Regions from separate parts of the Allocoprobacillus halotolerans genome, predicted to be linked through region 1. Evidence: a T-box and tRNA genes for the amino acid it is inferred to sense, from the RefSeq annotation. Region 1 holds a T-box; the other regions hold tRNA genes.
What was found. A T-box is a leader RNA that pairs with one kind of tRNA and senses whether it is charged. The one in region 1 lies ahead of lysS (lysine--tRNA ligase), so its partner is inferred to be a tRNA-Lys.

Region 1 (7,264 bases):
TTTAGAAGTTCTCACTATATTTTTTAGGAATACCTTTTTATATAATATCAAATTATGCTGATTTTATCAGTTTTTTTCTTTCTTCTCTATTTTTTTGTTTATTTTTTTGCATTGTATTTTATATAGTGATACTAGTGATATATACTCTGGAGATGCATTATGGCTTATTTTCTTAAAAAAACCATAATAAAGAGCATACTTATTCATCAATCATTGAAAGTGATTATTCCCCTCAAAAACGTTGTGGTGCACATCATACTTTTAAATCTCTTACTTCTGTTGAATCTTGGAAAGCCAATATATTAACGTCTAGACATCAAGTCAATTCATCAAAGATTTTTGAGAAGATGGCAAAATTATCATTAGCAAATTATTACCTGATAGAAAGATAAATAAGTCAAATATTCAATTATAAAATATAAAAGCCAGTAGAAATCATTTAAAAGATAAACACTTTCTTTTAATAAAACTCTCACTATATTTTAATGTTGGATACCAAAGTCAGGAATTATAACATTAGCCTGACTCTATTTCAAGTATATAACAAATGAATCATATTTATACTCTGATTCAAATATGATAATGTCTTAATGTATCCAAGTTGAATATGTCCTGCTAGCAGGACATATTCAAAAATTCATGTTATTATATAATCTCACTTTTGTTGGGAGGTTATTCTATGAGAAAGGTTGTTTTAAGAATGAATGAAGAAAATAAATATCTGACTATTAAAAAACTTGTTGAAACTAATGGTAATAAAAAGCGTGCTGCTGTTAAACTTAACTGCTCTGTCAGAACCATTAATAGATTGATCATTAAATATAAAACTTATGGAAAAGCTGGTTTCGTTCATGGCAATAGAGGTAGAGCTCCTGCTACTACCATCCCTCTTGATATTAAAAATCAGATCATTAAATTATATGTCGATTATTACTCTAATGCCAATTTTACTCATTTCTGTGAAATCGTTCATGATGATCTTAATGTCAAAATCAGTGATACTACCTTGAATAAATGGCTTAGAGAGGAAAATATTATTTCTCCTAAAGCTACCAAAAAAACTAGAAAAATCCTTAAAAATCAGCTGAAGGCTCAATTGAATAATACTTCTTCTAAAAAAATTCAAAATCAAATCAAAGAAGTCATTGCCTCTGTTGATGAAAATGATGCTCATCCTAGAAGACCTAGATGTAAATATAAGGGTGAGATGATTCAAATGGATGCATCCAGCTATGAGTGGATTCCTGGTCAAATTTGGCATCTTCACCTTGCTGTCGATGATGCTACCGGTGAGGTGGTTGGGGCTTGTTTTGATCATCAGGAAACATTAAATGGCTATTATCATGTCTTTTATCAAATTCTCACTAACTATGGAATCCCTGCCATGTTCTATACTGATCGCCGCACTGTGTTTGAATATAAAAGAAAAAACAACGCCTTTGATGACGAAGACACCTTTACACAGTTTTCCTATGCCTGTCATAATCTTGGCGTTGATATTAAAACAACGAGCATCGCTCAAGCCAAAGGCAGAATCGAACGATTGAATCAGACCTTTCAATCAAGATTGCCTGTCGAGCTTAAACGTGCTCATATCAAAGATATAGAGTCAGCCAATGAATTTTTAAACTCATACCTAAAAAATTCAATGACAGATTTGCTCTACACCTCAATAGTACCAAATCGGTCTTTGAAATGCAACCATCATTGGAGAAGATTAATCATACATTGGCGGTTCTTTCACCAAGAAAGATAGATGCAGGACACAGTATCAAATTCAAAAATAAGATATACATACCGGTGACATCAAACGGGACCCCATGCTATATGAAAAATAAGATGGATTGTATGGTCATAGAATCATTTGATGGAGGATTATATGTGAATATTCTTGATCAAATTTACCTGATGCAGGAAGTTCCGAAACACAGTCCATATTCTAAAGAATTTGATGAAGAAATAAAGCCAAAGAAAGAAAAAATAAATATATTCCACCAATGAGTCATCCATGGAAACAAGATTCTTATTTAAGGTATCTTGCAAAGCAAAAGCACCGAAATTGCGGTGTTAATGTTTAAAAATTTTTAGGACATTTTCAAAATTGCTTGACAGTATATAACAAATGAATCATATTTATACATTTAAATTAGATGCAGCCACTTACAAAAAAATGCGTCCATGTCTCATGATAATGTATGAAAACATATAAAAATGCATAAAAATTTAACATATTTTTCAAAAATGCATCCACTTACATATTTTCTATAAATTATCTAACTCTTTTATGGAATAAAAAAAGCATAACTTTATGATCAATAGTCATGAATTGTTTCGTATTATCATATCATAAATTTATGCTTATATTTATATTATTAATTCATTGATAATTCAAATTATCTTGATTTTATCACTATTTATTTCTTGGTCTCATCTGAGGGAAAAGAATGACTTCTTGGATACTTTCTTGTCCAGTCAATAACATCACAAGTCTATCAATACCCATACCCATTCCACCTGTTGGTGGTAATCCGTATTCCAAAGCCTCTACATAATCTAAATCCATTTCGTTGGCTTCATCATTACCAAGTTCTTTTTCTTTTAACTGATTTGCAAATCTTTCATATTGATCATCAGGATCATTTAATTCATTAAATGCATTAGCGTATTCATTACCACAAATAAATAATTCAAATCTTTGTGTAAAACGTGGATCTTCAGGATTCTTTCTTGCAAGTGGAGAAATTTCCACAGGATGTCCATAAACAAAAGTAGGTTCTACAATTGTTTCTTCTACATATTTTTCAAAGAATTCATTAATAATATGTCCATATTCATAATGTGGCTGTAACTCAATACCATGTTCTTTAGCTAATGCTTTCGCATCTTCAAAAGTCATATCACTAGCAAAATCAATACCTGTTTTTTCTTTAATCACATCAGTCATAGAAATACGTTTAAATCCTGGTGCTAAAGAAAGTTGATGCCCTTTATATTCAATATCATATGTTCCACATACTTCTTTAGCGGCATTAGAAATAATACCTTCTGTTAAATCCATCATACCTTCTAAATCACTAAATGCTTTATAAACTTCAATTGTTGTAAACTCAGGATTATGTGTTCTATCCATACCTTCATTTCTAAATAAACGACCAATTTCATACACAGCATCCATACCACCAACAATTAATCTTTTCAAAGATAATTCTGTTGCGATTCTTAAATAATAATTGATATCTAAAGTATTGTGATGAGTGATAAATGGACGAGCTGAAGCACCTCCTAAAATAGGATTGAGAACAGGTGTTTCTACTTCTGTATAACCAAGATTATCAAGATAATGTTGAATAGAACGAATAATTTTAGGTCTTGTAAAGGCAATTTTTCTTGCATCTTCATTCATAATTAAATCAACATATCTTCTTCTATATCTTTCTTCAATATCACTTAAACCATGATATTTTTCAGGTAAAGGACGTAAAGCTTTTGTTAAGTGGATGTATTGAGTTGCTTTTACAGACAATTCACCAGTATTTGTTACAAAAACAGTTCCAATAATACCAACGATATCACCAATATCACTTTTAATTAAAACTTCATAATTATCTTCACCAATTACATCTTTTCTGACATAAATTTGAATTTGTCCTTCTTTATCTTGAATATGCATAAAGCAGACTTTTCCTTTACGTCTTTTTGTCATAATTCTTCCAGCTACTTTGACTTCAATCGCTGCTTCTTCTAATTCTTCATGTGTTTTTCCTGCATATGTGTTTTTAATGTCTTGAGAAAAAGCAGTGACTTCAAATCTTTGTCCAAAAGGATCAATGCCTCTTTCTCTTAAAAAATCAAGTTTTTCACGTCTTACTAATTCTTGTTCACTAAATTGTCTTTCTTCCATGGTTGTTTTCTCCTTTCCAATAAAAAAACTCTCTCCCACAAAGGGACGAGAGTATATCGTGTTACCACCCTTATTCATTTATACATCACTGTATAAACCTTTTCAACTCCTATCAGAGTCTAGCCTGTAACGCGGCACACGTTATTTTATCACATACGATCCAAAATACGGCTCCTAGTCTTTTTTCATTGTTATTACTATCATCCATTTCCACCATCAGGACTCTCTGTTCATAAATCATAACAATTACTCTTCTATTCATCGCCTTTTTCTATACGGGTGTATTATATAAATAATCATATTTAATGTCAAGTCTTAATCTTTGACAAGATACGAAATTTTCGTTGTGTATTGAAATGAGACAGGAATAATAAATAGCCATCAAAGAAACTCTTGATTACAAAATTAAAGAGAACACCATTTTGATATTTTGATTAAATTCATTGGTTGAATGATTTTAAGAGCTTTTCTAAAAATCAGTTTAATAAAGGTTTTACATTGCTAAGAACTGAATATGAAAATATAGCATATTATTTACTTTAAGCAAATAATATGCTATATTTATCTTGAAAAGAAAGTTTTTTAAACTTTTTTATAGAAATAAAAAGAAAAATCGAAAATTTTTGCGTATATATATAATAGAAGGGTATTTTAATCCTGTTTATCATTCCTTAAATATGGAAAGTTTTGAAACTATAAAAATCTTAGAGAAGGAGTGATTAACTATGAATCAACAGTATTTGGAGATACTGGAAATACTTAGACCTATTGACAATGAGTTCATGAAAGTTCTATTCAAGAATCAAAATTGTGTTGAACTTCTTGTCAAAACAATCTTTGGTGATGATGTTTCCTTAATGAAGTTTGAAACTGAAGATGAACGTAAGAATCTTCAGGGCAGGTCCATAGGGATGGATATTGTCGCTACACTTAGTGATGGGAAAATCATCAACATCGAAATGGAAAAAAACGAGGAAAACGCCACACCACTAAGAGCAAGGTATCATGCAAGCATATTAGATTGTAGTGAATCATTTGCAGGTGAAGAATGGAATCAGATTGAAGAAATGTATGTTGTGTTTATATGTGAAGATGATTTCTTAAAAACAAACAAAATCATCAGTCATATTAACAGATACATAGATGAAGTTGGAAGATTGTTTAATGATAAGTTACATATCATCTATTTAAATGCCAGTATAGAAGATGAAAGCCCATTAGGGTTGTTGATGCATGATTTAATGTGCAGGGATCCAGATCAAATGCATTATGAAGTCTTGAAAACAAGAGCCAGTTATTTTAAAAAATCTGAAGGAGGAAAATACGAAATGTGCAAAGAATTAGAAAAAATTGTAGTAGAAAGAGAAAAACTTGGAGAAGAACGTGGTGAGAAACGTGGTATATTAAAAGGTAAAATTGAAACTCTTATGAAAATCTTAATTAAGAGATTTACGAATGAAAATCTTGAATGGATAAAAGACTGCAATGAAGAACAAATAGAAAAAATAGAAGATAACATTGATTTAGATATGAGTTATCATCAATTCTATCAGTTAGTTCATTCGTAATCATCTAAGATACTTTTGTATCTCTGATTTTTTAAAAGTGTTATATTACAAAAAAATATATAGAACATACTAGTGATTATTTCTTGAACATTGAATTAATTCATAATTGTTAAGAATAGAAAAATGCTCTTTTTGAAATTATATGATAATAAGAGTATTGTTAATATGTTTAGATATATTAAGCATGAATTTTAAAAAGAATAAAGAAACTTGATTTCTCTCACTTATAAGTAAAACTAAAAAATAAATAGAGAAAGTCAATGGATGTTTTTAAATAAAGAAATAAAATGCTTTTATTACCCGGGAAATATGTTGAAAAAAGTAAGAAATAGAAGGAAAAGAGAAATGTTCATTTTCAATTCAAATTAAAGATGTTTAATAATAGATATTTATAAAAAGGGGTTAGAAGCATGTTACAGATAAAAAATATACACAAGCAGTATAAAACTGGAAATCTTGTTCAAAAAGCACTTGATGGTGTGAGCTTGAATTTAAGAGATAATGAATTTGTGGCGATTCTGGGACCAAGTGGAAGTGGAAAAACAACACTTTTAAATATTATTGGTGGATTAGATCGTTATGATCAAGGTGATTTGATTATTAATGGTATATCGACAAAGAAATATAAAGATAGGGATTGGGATTCTTATCGTAATCATACAATTGGTTTTGTTTTTCAAAGTTATAATCTGATTCCTCATCAAACGGTATTAGCCAATGTTGAATTAGCATTAACAATATCAGGTATTTCTAAGACTGAGCGTAGAAATCGTGCTAAAAAAGCTTTAGAACAGGTTGGGCTAGGTAATCAAGGACATAAAAAACCTAATCAAATGTCAGGTGGACAGATGCAACGTGTGGCGATTGCTAGAGCGTTGGTGAATAATCCTGATATTTTATTGGCTGATGAACCAACAGGGGCATTGGACAGTGATACCAGTGTACAAGTCATGGAGTTATTAAAAGAAGTGGCTAAAGATCGATTGGTTGTGATGGTTACGCACAATCCTGAATTGGCTCAAGATTATGCGACACGTATTGTGGAATTAAAAGATGGAACAATTCGTAGTGATTCTGATCCATATTTGATTAGTGAAGATGAATTAGTAAAACCCCAACATAAAAATATGGGAAAATCTTCAATGTCTTTTTTAACAGCTTTATCATTGAGTTTTAATAACTTGCGCACTAAAAAAGCCAGAACATTTTTAACGTCTTTTGCGGTTCTATTGGAATTATTGGAATTGCACTGATTTTATCTCTTTCTAATGGTGTGAATACCTATATTCAATCAATTGAAGAAGAAACTTTATCAGAATATCCTTTACAGATTCAAAGTACAGGTTTTGATATGACTTCTATGATGGTAGATGTACAGGATAATCAAAGTGCAGACAATGAAAAAGGCGATATTCAAGTTTTACAAATGATTACAAACATGTTTTCTAAGATTGGTTCCAATGATTTGGCTTCTTTTAAACAATATTTAGATAGTGGAAAAACTAAGATTGAACAATATACGAATGCTGTTGAATATACTTATAATGTAGCACCACAAATTTATAATACAAGTACAGATAAAATCAGACAGGTTCATCCAGACCAATCTTTTCAATCTTTAGGCTTAGGATCATCAAGTAGTGGTAATAGCATGATGTCAACAATGATGAGTACGGATGTTTTTTATGAAATGCCTAGTGATGAAAGATTATATGTTGATCAATATGATATCAAAGCTGGACGTTGGCCTCAAAACTATAATGAATGTGTCCTTGTTTTAACAAAGAGTGGAAAG
Region 2 (7,264 bases), 600 kb from region 1:
AGTTGAAGTAACCTACATCAAGTAGGTTATTTTCCATATTCAAGGAAAGGAAAAAAGAAATGTTTATATTATTCTTTTTAATTATGATACCACTTATTATTTATTTTACATTTTATTTTCAAAGAATTATTTTATATTTTTATCCATACCAAAAGCTATGGGTACGCTTGATCAGTTTTGCTATAGCTATTTTATTTGTTTTACCCGCTTATAATCTTTTTGGATTTTGGGCCGTGGTTGTTTTACATTTGTTTGCTTTTGCCCTTATAGTAGATTTGATTTTATGGTTGTTTTCTCAAAAAATATCCCTTCATTAATCAAAACAGCACAACGTTTAGGGGTCATTCCAATCCTATGTTTATTGATACTTTTGGGGTATGGTTATATGCATATGAAGGATGTCAATCCTATTTATTATACTGTCACAACACAAAAGCAGTTATCTCAGGATTATAAGGTGGCTTTTATAAGTGATTTGCATTTTCCAAATACAATGAATGAAAAGGAATTACAGAGCTATTGTCAAGATATATCTAGGGAGAATCTAGATATTGTTTTATTGGGTGGGGATATCGTAGATGAAAGAACATCATTAAAAGATATGCAACATACTTTTGAGATTCTTTCTACGATTGAAAATCAATATGGTATCTATTATGTTTATGGTAATCATGATCAGGCTTTATATGCCAGTCAACCAGCATTTACACCAGAACAATTGCAACAGACAATAGAAAAAAATCATATTCATGTTTTATGTGATGAAAAAACTTTTATTAATGATGATATTGTTTTAATAGGACGTGATGATCGTAGTCATCCACGTGATTCCTTACAAAATATTATGCAAGGAACATCTTCAACAGATTTCTTATTGGTAATGGATCATCAACCAGTGGATTTAGAAAAAATAATCAATTACAGGTAGATTTGCAAGTATCAGGACATACACATGGTGGTCAAATGTTTCCAGTGGGTATTTTAAGTCAATGGCTTGGATTTGGTGAAATGAATTATGGCTATTGTCAACTTTCTCATATGCAAGTGGTAGTATCGTCAGGTATTGCTGGTTGGGGTTATCCTTTAAGAACGGGTTCTCAATCAGAGTATTTAATATTGACTATTCAAAATGAACATTGATGAAAAAACATAAGTCATGATTGTCTCATTTTAAAACGCAACTTCAACAAATAATATATATCAAAAAATGATATGTTATAATAAAGGTAGGAAGATAACTAGGGACCATTCAATTTGCCTTATCATAAAGATTATAGAATTGATAAGAAATAAAGGGAAAGTGAGGAATGTACAATGAGCGAAAAGGTTATTCATAGGGTTGAAGTTGTTACTAATGATGAAAATGAAAATATAGGAACAGCAGGGCGATTATTATTTTCTAATGGAAAAATCATATATGGCGATCAGTGTTTTCAAAGTAAAGATATTGATGAAATAGAGCTTTCTATGTGTAGTATGGCATCGAGTATAAAACTACAGGTGCTTTACTTTGTAGATTTGAATATCACAGCTCATCGACAAAAACACTATTTTCAAATAGATAATACATCTATGATTCTTGATGTTATTGAGTGGATAAAAAAGGACCATATTTCCTATACAGATGTTTTAGAAGTTGAAAATATTTTTAAACAATATCCAGATGAACTTGCACGTTGGAAATATATTAATAGACATTTTCATCAATGGGCTAAACAATATCATTTAGATAATCCTAGAGATAATTATTTTAAAAATTATTACAATGAGATTGTAGAGGTTATTAATGATTTTATTGAGACATATAAAAAGTAATTGTGTGCACCGCCAATAGTTATCAGTTTATATGTGAAATTGTATGAAATGGGAAGAATCGTTAAGATTCTTCTTTTTGATTATTATTCAGGGAGTTGAGTATTTTCATGAGAATGATTAATATCTTCATTGTTATTGTCTGGATTTTGAGAATTTTCTGGGAGTTGTTCATTATCCAAAGGAGGTGTTATAGGCTGTTGATTTTGATTTTTAGTTTCTTCATTGTCTTTTTGAGGCGTTTGAATGGATTGATTTTGTGAAGATTGCTCATCAAGTTGTTTTTGTAAATCTTCAATTTGATTTTGTTGTTGGAGATAATAGCGATATCCTACATATCCTGCCAGACATAAAGCCGTTGTTATAAGAATAATAAATAAAATAAGAAAGATATTTTTGAAAAAAGAATGTTTTTTCTTTTCTTTGATAACTCTTGTATGATGTTTTGTTTTTCTTTTGACTTTCGTTTTCACTTTTGTTTTTGGTTTGATGTTTTTTGTTGAAAATGATTGTATTGATTGATTTTGTAATCTGTTAGCCAAGTTTTTATCTTCTAATAAATCATCATTTTCATCATCAAATGTAAATTTTTTTACCATGTCTATCACCTGTATATAGTATGAACAGAAATTATGACTTTTATATTCACTCATCTATTGAAAATGTTATTATTATGTATTAATATATATTTAGTAATACTAAATAAAAAAGAAGTGATTGAATGAATGAAAGATATGAAAGACAATTAAAGAAGGGGATTTTAGAAATTTTAGTTTTACAGCTTCTTTCAAAAGAAAAAATGTATGGCTATCAAATGATTTTATGTATGAAAGAGAAAAGTCATGGGATGTTTGAAATGAAAGAAGGAACTCTTTATCCTATTTTATATCGCTTGGAAGAAGACGAATGTGTTCAAAGTCAATGGAGTCCACCACAGAATAAAGAAGTTTCAAGAAAATATTATTGCATCACTGAAAAGGGACTGACACAATTAGATGTATTAAAAAAATTGTGGAAAAGATATGTTGATGTCGTGGATGAAATATTGGAGGAAAATGAATATGAATAGAAATCAATATATTAAACAAGTTTTAAAATTATTGGGATGTTCTAAAGAGCAGAAAAAGAAGATTCGATTAGATTTAGAAAATGATATTGATATAGCATTAAAAAATCATGAAAGTTTTGATGAAATCATAAAAAGAATGGGTGCACCTGAAGAATTGGCGTGTGAATTTAATGAGAATATGGGTGTCACACCACCTCGTTCTCATAAAAAAATGATTTTGATTATTGTTGGAATTGTGTTGATTATCATTCTGGCAGCTTATTTGTTTGTGCTTTCTTTGATGCCTTAATATCAAAATCTTCAAGATTCAAAAGTTTTTCAACAGGCTAAAGTAGAAGAAATAATGGAAGATGTTATTTTAGATGTTTTTCCTTTAGATGAGCAGGGAATTATCCAACGTTGTGATGAAAAAATGGCTCAATCTTTAAAAGAAAATTCATTAAGTGATGCTTTAAAACAATTAGGTGAACTAGGAGATTTTCAACGTATAACAAGTGAAAGATATGTTGAAGTTAAACAAAATGGAACGATTTGTGTCGTTGGAGAAATTGTCGCACTCTATCAAAATAGAAGTGTAACATATACTATTACTTTGGATGAAAATTATCAATTAGCTGGTCTCTATATGAAATAAAAAATGAAAGCGAGAAAATCAAATGTTGTGGTTTATTATTAGTGTTTTTCTTGTAATTTCAATCGTTTTATTAATGGGAAAAGGAGCATTTTTCATTGCTGGTTATAATACTGCTAGTGATGAAGAAAAGGCACAATATCATGAAAAAAGCTATGCCGCACCATCGGATTAGGATTTTTGATTATCACTTTAGGTTTATGGTCTTTGGTATTTAATGAATCATGGGGATTGTATATAATGATAGCTTCAATCATGATTGGACTTGTTGTTATTTTAGTAGGAAGTGAGATGGCTAGAGTCTCTTATCGTTTCAACCAAAACAAACGTTCACTTGTTGTCAGGATTGTCTTATCACTAGCAATGGGAGGATTCATTTACTGCATTATGTTTAGTGGTAATATTCATATTGAATTTCAAAAGTCATCTTTAGCTTTATCAGGCTCATTTGTTTCATCTTCACTGATTGATTATCAAGATATCATTCAAATTGAATATCGTGAAGATTTGAAGATAGGAAAAAAGAAAAATGGTATTAATAATGCCAAAATTGAAGCTGGACGTTATCATAATGATGAATTTGGAAATTATCGTCTTTATAGTTATACAAATAGCTTATCATATGTTGTTATTGAAACGGAAAATGACCTGTTTGTTGTGAGTGGATCAACCAAGCAACAGACACGGGATATTTATCGAAAATTAAATGCTTTACAAAATAAATAACGTGGCTAGGCCACGTTATTTAACTTTTATTATTTGTAGAAGAAAGGGAAAAACTTAGAGAAACTAGCACAGTTAAAATAATGTTCACATTTTACCCAAGAAGGGCAAGTTGTAGGTTGTTGTGCTAATGAAAAATAAGCAAAAGAAACGTTCATGATTTTACCTCCTCTTTGATAATGGCTTTTTATTTACACTTTTATTATATGATTTTTTAAGCAAAAGAAAAGGAGCCGAGAATATAAATATGAATATCGATTTTTGTGCAAATTGCACAAAAGAAAGTGTATAATAACAATAGGTAGGTGAGAATATGGGATTTACTATCGAAGATGCATTGAATGAAACTCAAAGTTTATATCAATTAACTTTATTGTGTGGTAAAAATGGCTGTGCAAACGCGATGAGTTGGGTTCATTTGATAGAAGATACAACCACAATTCAGCAATTATGGGGAAAAGAATTGATTGTGACAAGTGGTTTAGGATTTCAAAAAGAAGGTGCTTTATTAAAGCTTGTTGAGTATTTAGTCAAATATCATAGTGTGGGTTTAATTATTAATACTGGAAAATATATTTTTGATGTGCCTCGGGATGTTCTTGATTACTGTGAGGCGAATGATTTTCCATTGCTTGTCTCTCCTTGGCATATACATATGGTCGATTTAATAAAAGATTTTTGTATGCGTTGTTTATTCTCACAAAGAGAGGATTATCAAATTACGCAGTATTTTCAAAATATTTTTAGTGATCCCCGAACAATAGAAGAAAACAGAATTGAATTAATGCGTAGTTTTGATGTAGATGGCGATTTTCAAGTTTTGTTGGTAGATATTGAAGATGCCAGTCAATATAGTGAAATTGAAAGAAGAAGATTGTCCATGCAATTGCAATTATATTTTGAAAAAATAGAGTGTCCGTATAGTTTTTTTGGTATGATGGTTATTATGTATTGATTGTAAATAATTTGTTAGAAGATGTCTTTTTGAAACTTGTTCATTCGATGTATCGTCGAGCTAAAGGAAGAATGAAAGTCAAATCGTTGTTTGTAGGTATTGGAACGAAAATGAAAGATATTCGAGAACTTCATTTAAGTTATCAAAGAGCATTGTCAGCTGTATCTCTAGCAAGAATGTTTCATCAAAATATTATGTGTTTTGATGATATGGGAATCTATCAGATTTTATTTTCAATTCAAGATAAAAAAATACTATCAGATATGTATCATCGTTTATTGGATTGTCTTATTCAATATGATAAAAAACATCATGGAGAATTGGAAAAAACATTTTATTATTATTTAAAATATGATGGCAGTCCTCAAAAAATAGCAAAGGTGACATATACGCATCGTAATACGGTTAATTATCGTATAGATAAAATAAAAAAACTTTTAAATAATGATTTGGCAACTTTTGAAGATAAGTTTCCATATATGATGGCTTTCTATATAGCGAAAATGATGGAATAAATGAAAAACAGAAATTTTGAACAAATGAAATTTCTGTTTTTTATTTTCATTTTTTCTTGACGAGGGTATGGTCGTATGCTATTATAAGAGGGCACTAGAAAATGGAGGTTTAGCTCAGTTGGGAGAGCATCTGCCTTACAAGCAGAGGGTCAGCGGTTCGAGCCCGTTAACCTCCACCATTTGCCGGCTTAGCTCAATTGGTAGAGCAACTGACTTGTAATCAGTAGGTTGAGGGTTCAAGTCCTTTAGCCGGCACCATATACGGGGAGGTAGCGAAGTGGCTAAACGCGGCTGACTGTAACTCAGTTCCTTTCGGTTCGGTGGTTCGAATCGCCCCTCCCCACCATCTTTGTTGGGATATAGCCAAGCGGTAAGGCAACAGACTTTGACTCTGTCATTGCGCTGGTTCGAATCCAGCTATCCCAGCCATTATTTGACCCGCTAGCTCAGTAGGTAGAGCATCTGACTTTTAATCAGAGGGTCAGGCGTTCGAGTCGCCTGCGGGTCACCATTTCTTTGCGGTGTAGTTCAATGGTAGAACTTCAGCCTTCCAAGCTGACTACGTGGGTTCGATTCCCATCACCCGCTCCAATGAATTTAGCGCATAAAATCAATCTATTTGGATTGATTTTTTTGTTTTCAATATTATAAAAAAGAAGTGATTTCTCACTTCTAAGCACCTGGTTTTCCAAGTAATTTAAACATATTTTTCTTATAAACTTCAACACCTGGTTGGTTAAATGGATTAACACCTAATAAATAAACTGATAATGCACAAGCTTTTTCAAAGAAGTATACCATGTATCCAAATGAATATGGAGTTAATTCATCAAGTGTAATTTGAATGTTTGGTACATTTCCAGTATTGACATGAGCATCAATTGTTCCTTCGCATGCTTTTTTGTTAACATAATCCACAGTTTTACCAGCAAGATAGTTTAAATTATCTAAGTTATCTGGATCACTAGGGATTTCAAGATCAGCAATTGGATTTTCGATTTTTAAAACAGTTTCATATAAAACTTTGCTTCCTTCTTGAATGAATTGTCCAAGTGAATGTAAATCAGTTGAGAAAGTTGCACTTGTAGGTAAGATACCTTTGCCTTCTTTTCCTTCAGATTCACCAAATAATTGTTTCCACCATTCAGCAGTTTGAGCTAATTGTAATTCATAAGTCACAAACATTTCAGCAGGGTAACCTTGTTTTGATAACATTTGTCTAGCGACACCATATTGATAAGCATTGTTTTCATCTAAGTTAGGATTGTTGTATTCTTTTCTGGCATCAGCTGCACCTTGCATCATGGCATCAATATCAATCCCTGCCATAGCGATAGGGAATAAACCAACAGCTGTTAAAACAGAATAACGACCACCAACATCATCAGGAACGACAAATGTTGTATAACCTTCATTTGTTGCTAGAGTTTTTAAGGCACCTTTTTCTTTATCAGTTGTTGCCACAATTCTTTTTCTAGCCACTTCTTTACCTTTTGTTGACTCAAGTAATTCTTTGAAAATTCTAAAAGCAATAGAAGTTTCAGTTGTTGTTCCAGATT
Region 3 (7,264 bases), 1.1 Mb from region 1:
TATCACCATCTAAAACAGCACATCGATAACCAGCACGTTGTTTTAAAACAGCCAATAAAGATGTGATAGAAGATTTCCCAACACCACCTTTTCCACTGACAACGCCAATCACTTTTTTAATATGGGAATCTTTGTTCATCGGTGCTAAAAAACTTCTTTCTTGACAATCTTCCTGACATGATTGACAATCATGATTACAATCTTGACTCATAATTTATCCTCCTTTGTTTTCTATTATGATTCAATATATTCTTTTTTAAACGTAAAGCCACGTCCTTTGACTTCATTTACCTTGCTGACAACCATAAAAGCATGTTCATCAATATTAAGGACTAAATGATTTAATTTTGGCAATTCACGATTAGAGATAACAGTCATCACAACAGGATATTCATTCTTCATATATCCTGAAATAGACTTCAACATCGTTGTGCCACGATCTAATTCTTGGATAATCATCTCATTAATACGTTCATATTCTTTAGAAACAATCATCACTTCTGTTTGAGCTTTCCCAACAACTAAAACTTTATCTAAAACAATTGTATATGTCGCAACTAATACAATACCATATAAAACCATTTCTCGATTGGTATAAAAGATCTGCATTAATAAAATCAAAAAATCAAAAGCATACATAGATACTGAAATAGGAATACCTGTTTTTTTATTAATAATCAATGGCGGTATATCCATTCCACCTGTTGATGCATTACATTTAATGACAATGCCAATCGCACTTCCAATCATAACACCACCAAGTAATGCTGCCAATAATGGATCGCTTGTCATTTGGGTATAACCAATTGTTTTTTCAAATACACTTAAAATAAATGGATAATAAAAGGTACTGATTAATGTTGTTAGGGCAAAGGCTTTTCCTAAGATAAAAAAACCTAATAAAAACATTAATAAATTAAAAACCGATAAAAATAAAGTCATTTGAATACCAAACAAATGGTAAGCACCTATTGATAACCCCGTAGAGCCACCGGTAATTAAGCCATTAGGAACAATAAATAATAATACAGCTAAAGCATAAATTGTATTTCCTAAAAAAACACCGGCAATATTTTTGATGAATTTATAATTCATAAATAACTTCCTTTCTACTCAGGAATCTATTATATCATGTTGAAATAGAAAAGAAAAGGTAACAACGCTGTTACCTGATCTTTAAAGCACGTGTCGCATTAATGACTGCAATGACCATGACACCTACATCTGCAAAAATAGCTAACCACATATTGGCAATACCTATTGCTCCTAAAATCAAACAAATAAATTTAATAGCTAAAGCAAAAACAATATTTTCTTTGACAATACGTAATGTTTTTAAAGAAATCTTCATTGCTAAAGATATTTTCGATGGATCATCATCCATTAAAACAATGTCAGCTGCTTCAATTGCGGCATCAGAACCTAATGCTCCCATTGCGATTCCAATATCAACACGGGATAATACTGGTGCATCGTTAATTCCATCACCAACAAAAGCAACTTTTTCTTTTTCGCCTTTACAAGCTAAGACTTCCTCAACTTTCGCAACCTTATCAGCTGGTAAAAGTTCACTATATACATAGTCTACACCTATTTCTTGTGCAACTTTATTGGCAGCTTGTTTTGTATCCCCAGTCAACATAATTGTTTCTTTGATACCTTGTGATTTTAATGACTGAATCGCAACCTTAGAAGTTGGTTTTACAACATCACTAATCATAATACATCCTGCATATTTTTGATCTACGGCTACATAAACAAGCGTTCCAGTCTGATATTTTTGTGAAATCTCAATATTCATTTTTTGCATTAATTTTTCATTACCAACATAGACTTGATGTCCATCAACAATAGCACTGATTCCATGACCAGCAATTTCTTCAATATCATGTACATTTTCACGTTCTAATTTTTGTCCATAAGCTTTTTGTAAACTTAAACTAATCGGATGACTTGATGCCATTTCAGCATGCGAAGCATAATATAACAATTGTTTTTCATCAAAATCTTGAGTGGCATCTATTTGTGTCACTTCAAAAACACCTTTTGTAAGTGTTCCGGTTTTATCAAAAACCATATATTTCGTACTGGCTAAAGCCTCTAAATAGTTAGAACCTTTAACCAAAATACCATTCGTTGAGGCACAACCTATTCCTCCAAAGAAACTTAAAGGAATAGAGATCACTAAAGCACATGGACAGCTTATAACAAGAAATGTCAAAGCACGAATAATCCAATCACCCCATGAGGCATTCTGCCCCATTATCATCAAAACAATCGGAGGAATAATGGCTAGTGCTAATGCACTATAACAAACTGCTGGTGTATAGTATCTGGCAAACTTCGTAATAAAGTTTTCTGAACGTGATTTTTTCATACTTGAGTTTTCTACCAAATCAAGAATTTTAGAAACGGTTGATTCTTCAAATTCTTTGGTTGTCTGGACTTTAATTACACCACTCATATTAATAAAACCACTAATCACTTCATCCCCTGTTTTGGCATCTCTTGGAACACTTTCACCGGTTAAAGCACTGGTATTAAAAGTCGTATTACCTTCGATGATAATACCATCAATCGGTACTTTTTCACCTGGATTGACAATAATCTCACTACCTACTTCCACATCATCAGGATCGACTTTTTCCAATTCTCCATTAACCATCACATTGGCATAATCAGGACGAATATCCATCAAAGCCGCAATATTACGACGACTCTTTCCAACCGCTACACTTTGAAACAACTCTCCAATCTGATAAAACACCATAACCGCAACACCTTCTCTAAACTCTCCTAAGCACATGGCTCCAACTGTTGCGACTGCCATTAAAAAGTTTTCATCAAAGACTTGTCTTTTGAGAATTCCCTTTATGGCTTTTCTTAAAATATCATAACCAATAACCAAATAAGGAATCAAATATAAAACAATTTCTACATAAATATTAACAGAAACAAATGTTGTCAAAACACCAATCCCTATTATCAAAACTACTGATAACAAAATACGATAAAACACATTCTTTTGTTTCTTTGTCATAAAAACGCTCCCTTTAATTTAATATATGTTCATTTATTCATATGTTACCCTTGCAAATTCCCTCTTAACGAGGGAATCTTTATTATAAATAAATTTCACAATCATCTTCAACAACTTTACAGTTTTGATACGCTTCTTTCATCACTTCATCAATATTAACACCATCTTCAAATTCTACTTTTAATTTTAATGTCATAAAACTTAATGTCGCATCTTTCACACCTTTTGTTTTCTTCACTGCTTCTTCCATTTTGGCTGCACAATTGGCACAATCCACTTCAACTTTATATGTTTTTTTCATCCTTAAAATCTCCCTTCTTATTCCTCTACATGTTCCATACCCATTGCCATAATTGTTCTGACATGATCATCATCCAATGAGTAAAAAATAATTTTTCCTTCACGTCTAAATTTAATTAACTTACTATCCTTTAAAACTCTTAACTGATGACTGACTGCTGATTGACTCATTCCTAAAATTTGAGCAATATCACCAACGCATAATTCACTTTCAAATAATGCATATAAAATTTTAATACGTGTCGTATCACCAAAAACTTTAAATAAATCAGCCAATTCATAAAGATATTCATCATCCGGTTGTTTATCCTGAACTCTTTTGACAACATCTTCATGGACAGCCAGAAAATCATTTTGATTATCTTCTTGTCTATTCATAGCATCTCTCCTTTTGAATATATGAACATCTTTTCATATATAAATATATACTATCTCTATATCCTTGTCAATGTCTTTTTATAAAAAATATATAAAAAGCCCCCTCAATTAGAGTGCTTACATTTCTCTATAAACAAAAATACTTTTTTATAAAATCAATACATTCTTTTTTCAAATACAAATCCCATTGTTTTCATATCTTCATCAGTTAAATCAGTATAATATTTTTGGGTAATGGGATCAATTGTGATTGTATCTAAGGGATTTCCTCTATGAGGATGCTTGAATATTTTTGATGTCAGAATAAAAGCATCTTCTTTGATTTCAATTGTATTTAATCCTTTTTCACTCATAAGAGCCAAACCGGTAATATAATAACCAATTGTTTGTCCACCAATAGATTCAATAAGATGAGTATAATATTCAATCATTTCATCAACAGATAATTCTTGACCATTAACACGTCTAACAAATAATCCTGGTTGTTTGTCTTCCGGTATATTTTCAATATATAATCCTGAATCAGCACCAATTGTAGGAATATGTGTATATTCAAAATATGCCTGTGCTTTTTTGATTGCATTTTCAATTGCACTCTGACCATCTTCTACGATTTCTAATTGAATTCCTAAATCTTTCGGTGTCACAATTTCTATTGGTAAACCTTCTAATCTCCTTTTCATATTGTAGATTTTAGAATGATTGTGCGTTGCATATAATAATTTTATCTTCTTCATCTCCTGCCTTTTATTTTAGCACTTTCCTTTATTTATTAAAAGTCAGGAAATGAGAACATATCCGAAATCACGTTTTTACATTTTTAAATACATATATAATGATAGTAACTTTAACAAAACAATTGACTTATCTTTTGATTAATAGTATTTTTTTGTAGAAAAAGAGTATACTCTTATAGGTATGTTTTCTTGCCTCTTGTGGCGAGATGTGCAGATTGATGCGGAGCCATGTCCCTTTCTTTGTTATTTTATTAAAAAAGATTGAATTTTATAAGAATAAAAAACTCTAAAACCTATATAAAAAATGGCTTTAGAGTATCTTTTAAATGGAGCGGGTGATGGGAATCGAACCCACGTAGTCAGCTTGGAAGGCTGAAGTTCTACCATTGAACTACACCGCAGATGGTGCGGATGACAGGACTTGAACCTGCACGCCGAAGCACTAGATCCTAAGTCTAGCGTGTCTGCCAGTTTCACCACATCCGCATGTAAATGGTGACCGCAGGCGACTCGAACGCCTGACCCTCTGATTAAAAGTCAGATGCTCTACCTACTGAGCTAGCGGGTCATAAATATGGTGCCGGCTAAAGGACTTGAACCCTCAACCTACTGATTACAAGTCAGTTGCTCTACCAATTGAGCTAAGCCGGCATAAAAAATGGTGGAGGTTAACGGGCTCGAACCGCTGACCCTCTGCTTGTAAGGCAGATGCTCTCCCAACTGAGCTAAACCTCCATATGGTGACCTGTACGGGATTCGAACCCGTGAATGCATGCGTGAAAGGCATGTGAGTTAACCGTTTCTCCAACAGGCCACAAAAATGGCGCTTGAAGTAGGACTCGAACCTACGACCGATCGGTTAACAGCCGATTGCTCTACCAACTGAGCTATTCAAGCATATTTCATATTGCTCAAATATATTATCATATCATATCTCTGAATGCAAGTCTTTTTTTAAAAAAATAGAAGTCTTTGCGACTTCTATAAAAACTCTCCATTTTTACCCCAATTTTCAAATTCTTCAATAGAGAGATATTGTTGTTGAACAGGTATTTTTGTAATACGTTCTACTTCTTTTAATAATTTTTCAGCAAATTCTTTTTTATATGCATATTCTGTTGTATGAAAAAGCTGACATGATATTTTCATACAATCCATTTCCTGTCCTCTAAAATACATCACTTGGTTATCTTCTATATGAATCATCAAATTTTCTTCCTTTTTTTGAGGTAAGATAGAAATGAGTTCTCCAGCACTTTCTTTCAATGCTTTTTCTTGATTTAATGTTAGTGTTTTTGTTGTTGTAAATGTTATATACGGCATACAATTTTCCTCCCATTTATCAATTATATATGAATCAACTTAAAAATTATGACGAAATTTTTGACATTTCATAAGTTAATTCACCCAATATTTGAACACCTTCAATAATCTTTTCATCAGTTGGTGTCGAATAATTCATTCTAAAGCTATGACACTCTTTTGAATCATCATCTAAAAAGGCATTACCTGGTACAACAGCCACATTTTTTTCTAATGCTTTTTTGACAAATGTCAACATATCAATGCTTTCTGGTAAAGTAACCCAAATAAACATTCCTCCTGTTGGAATCGTATATTGAATTGAAGGATGGAAATGTTTCTTCATTTCATCTACCATTAAGTGACATTTCTTTTTATAAATCATTGAAATCCTATCAATATGAGCATCCATATCATAATCATGAAGATAACGAGCCATGACCTTTTGTGCCCAAAGATTTGAATGAACATCACTAGCTTGTTTAGCAACCGTCATTTTTTGAATAATCGCTTGTGGTGCTATACAACAGGCAATACGCATACCCGGAGCAATAATCTTAGAAAGACTGGCTGCATAAATGACCAAACTATCTTCATCCATTGATTTTATAGATGGCACAGCTTCTCCAGCAAATCTTAAATCCCCATAAGGATTATCTTCTAAAATCAAAACACCATATTCTTTCGCAAGTGCTAACACTTCTTTTCTGACTTCTAATGACATTGTCATTCCTGTTGGATTTTGAAAATTAGGTATCAAATACATAAATTTAGGTCTTGGTTCCATTGATAAAGCTTGTTTTAAGTCTTCTAAATCCAATTGTCCATCTTTATATTCAATACCTCTTAAAACAGCTCCTAATGATTTAAAAGCATTTAAAGCTCCTAAAAAACTTGGATTTTCACAAATCACAACATCACCTTCATTACATAAGGTTTTCGCTGCAAATTCCATAATCTGTTGTGAACCAGAAGTAATAATCATTTGGTCCCCATCTTTTGTCACTTGTTCATAACGATTAAAAAACTTCGTTGCCTCTCTAAGTAATTCCTGATCACCCTCAGTAATTCCATACTGTAAAATACTGATGGGTTCATTTTTTAATAAATCAGCTGATATTTTTTCAATTTCTTTAACTGGAAATGCCTCTGCTGAAGGATTTCCACCAGCAAAACTAATCATATTGGGATCAGCCGTTGCCTTTAATATTTCCCTAATCGCAGATGCTTTGACATTTGACATACGTTTTGCAAATTGATATTCCATCATAAAACCCCCTTATCATATGTTTTATTATAAACCAATTTTGTGATAATAACTAGATATTTATGAAAACAAGATATATAATAGAGATAGAGATAGGTGGTGATAATTATGCAAGTGATTGTAGTTGTTTTAAATAAACTTGATTGCTTAGATGATTTACTTGCAAATTTAAAAAGAGCAGGTGTGCGTGGGGGAACAATTATCGAATCGACTGGAATGATTAAAAGCATAGATGATTCT

Region 2: it has a tRNA-Lys gene. The T-box ahead of lysS (lysine--tRNA ligase) is inferred to sense a tRNA for this amino acid. The anticodon was not compared.
Region 3: it has a tRNA-Lys gene. The T-box ahead of lysS (lysine--tRNA ligase) is inferred to sense a tRNA for this amino acid. The anticodon was not compared.

What each region holds. Positions count from the first base shown of each region.
Region 1 is NZ_CP101620.1:1,475,724-1,482,987, forward strand. It holds gene NMU03_RS08705 (ISNCY family transposase) at 680-1,756, shown strand; gene NMU03_RS08710 (hypothetical protein) at 1,828-2,001, shown strand; gene lysS (lysine--tRNA ligase) at 2,411-3,901, opposite strand; T-box leader at 3,940-4,172, opposite strand; gene NMU03_RS08720 (PD-(D/E)XK nuclease family transposase) at 4,627-5,469, shown strand; partial or broken gene NMU03_RS08725 (ABC transporter ATP-binding protein/permease) at 5,880-7,264, shown strand, end outside.
Region 2 is NZ_CP101620.1:2,078,743-2,086,006, forward strand. It holds gene NMU03_RS12150 (methyltransferase domain-containing protein) at 1-11, shown strand, start outside; gene NMU03_RS12155 (metallophosphoesterase) at 284-928, shown strand; gene NMU03_RS12160 (metallophosphoesterase family protein) at 931-1,140, shown strand; gene NMU03_RS12165 (hypothetical protein) at 1,315-1,815, shown strand; gene NMU03_RS12170 (hypothetical protein) at 1,899-2,411, opposite strand; gene NMU03_RS12175 (PadR family transcriptional regulator) at 2,534-2,881, shown strand; gene NMU03_RS12180 (HAAS signaling domain-containing protein) at 2,874-3,170, shown strand; gene NMU03_RS12185 (DUF3887 domain-containing protein) at 3,225-3,515, shown strand; gene NMU03_RS12190 (DUF3784 domain-containing protein) at 3,538-3,687, shown strand; gene NMU03_RS12195 (hypothetical protein) at 3,753-4,238, shown strand; gene NMU03_RS12200 (PucR family transcriptional regulator ligand-binding domain-containing protein) at 4,549-5,190, shown strand; gene NMU03_RS12205 (PucR family transcriptional regulator) at 5,187-5,705, shown strand; tRNA gene NMU03_RS12210 (tRNA-Val) at 5,809-5,884, shown strand; tRNA gene NMU03_RS12215 (tRNA-Thr) at 5,888-5,963, shown strand; tRNA gene NMU03_RS12220 (tRNA-Tyr) at 5,969-6,051, shown strand; tRNA gene NMU03_RS12225 (tRNA-Gln) at 6,059-6,134, shown strand; tRNA gene NMU03_RS12230 (tRNA-Lys) at 6,141-6,216, shown strand; tRNA gene NMU03_RS12235 (tRNA-Gly) at 6,224-6,296, shown strand; gene NMU03_RS12240 (glucose-6-phosphate isomerase) at 6,378-7,264, opposite strand, start outside.
Region 3 is NZ_CP101620.1:356,885-364,148, forward strand. It holds gene NMU03_RS02235 (Mrp/NBP35 family ATP-binding protein) at 1-211, opposite strand, end outside; gene NMU03_RS02240 (YitT family protein) at 235-1,095, opposite strand; gene NMU03_RS02245 (heavy metal translocating P-type ATPase) at 1,166-3,040, opposite strand; gene NMU03_RS02250 (cation transporter) at 3,123-3,341, opposite strand; gene NMU03_RS02255 (ArsR/SmtB family transcription factor) at 3,359-3,718, opposite strand; gene NMU03_RS02260 (non-canonical purine NTP pyrophosphatase) at 3,874-4,455, opposite strand; tRNA gene NMU03_RS02265 (tRNA-Gly) at 4,783-4,855, opposite strand; tRNA gene NMU03_RS02270 (tRNA-Leu) at 4,859-4,941, opposite strand; tRNA gene NMU03_RS02275 (tRNA-Lys) at 4,949-5,023, opposite strand; tRNA gene NMU03_RS02280 (tRNA-Thr) at 5,031-5,106, opposite strand; tRNA gene NMU03_RS02285 (tRNA-Val) at 5,115-5,190, opposite strand; tRNA gene NMU03_RS02290 (tRNA-Glu) at 5,194-5,269, opposite strand; tRNA gene NMU03_RS02295 (tRNA-Asn) at 5,277-5,352, opposite strand; gene NMU03_RS02300 (hypothetical protein) at 5,437-5,778, opposite strand; gene NMU03_RS02305 (aminotransferase-like domain-containing protein) at 5,825-7,024, opposite strand; gene NMU03_RS02310 (hypothetical protein) at 7,133-7,264, shown strand, end outside.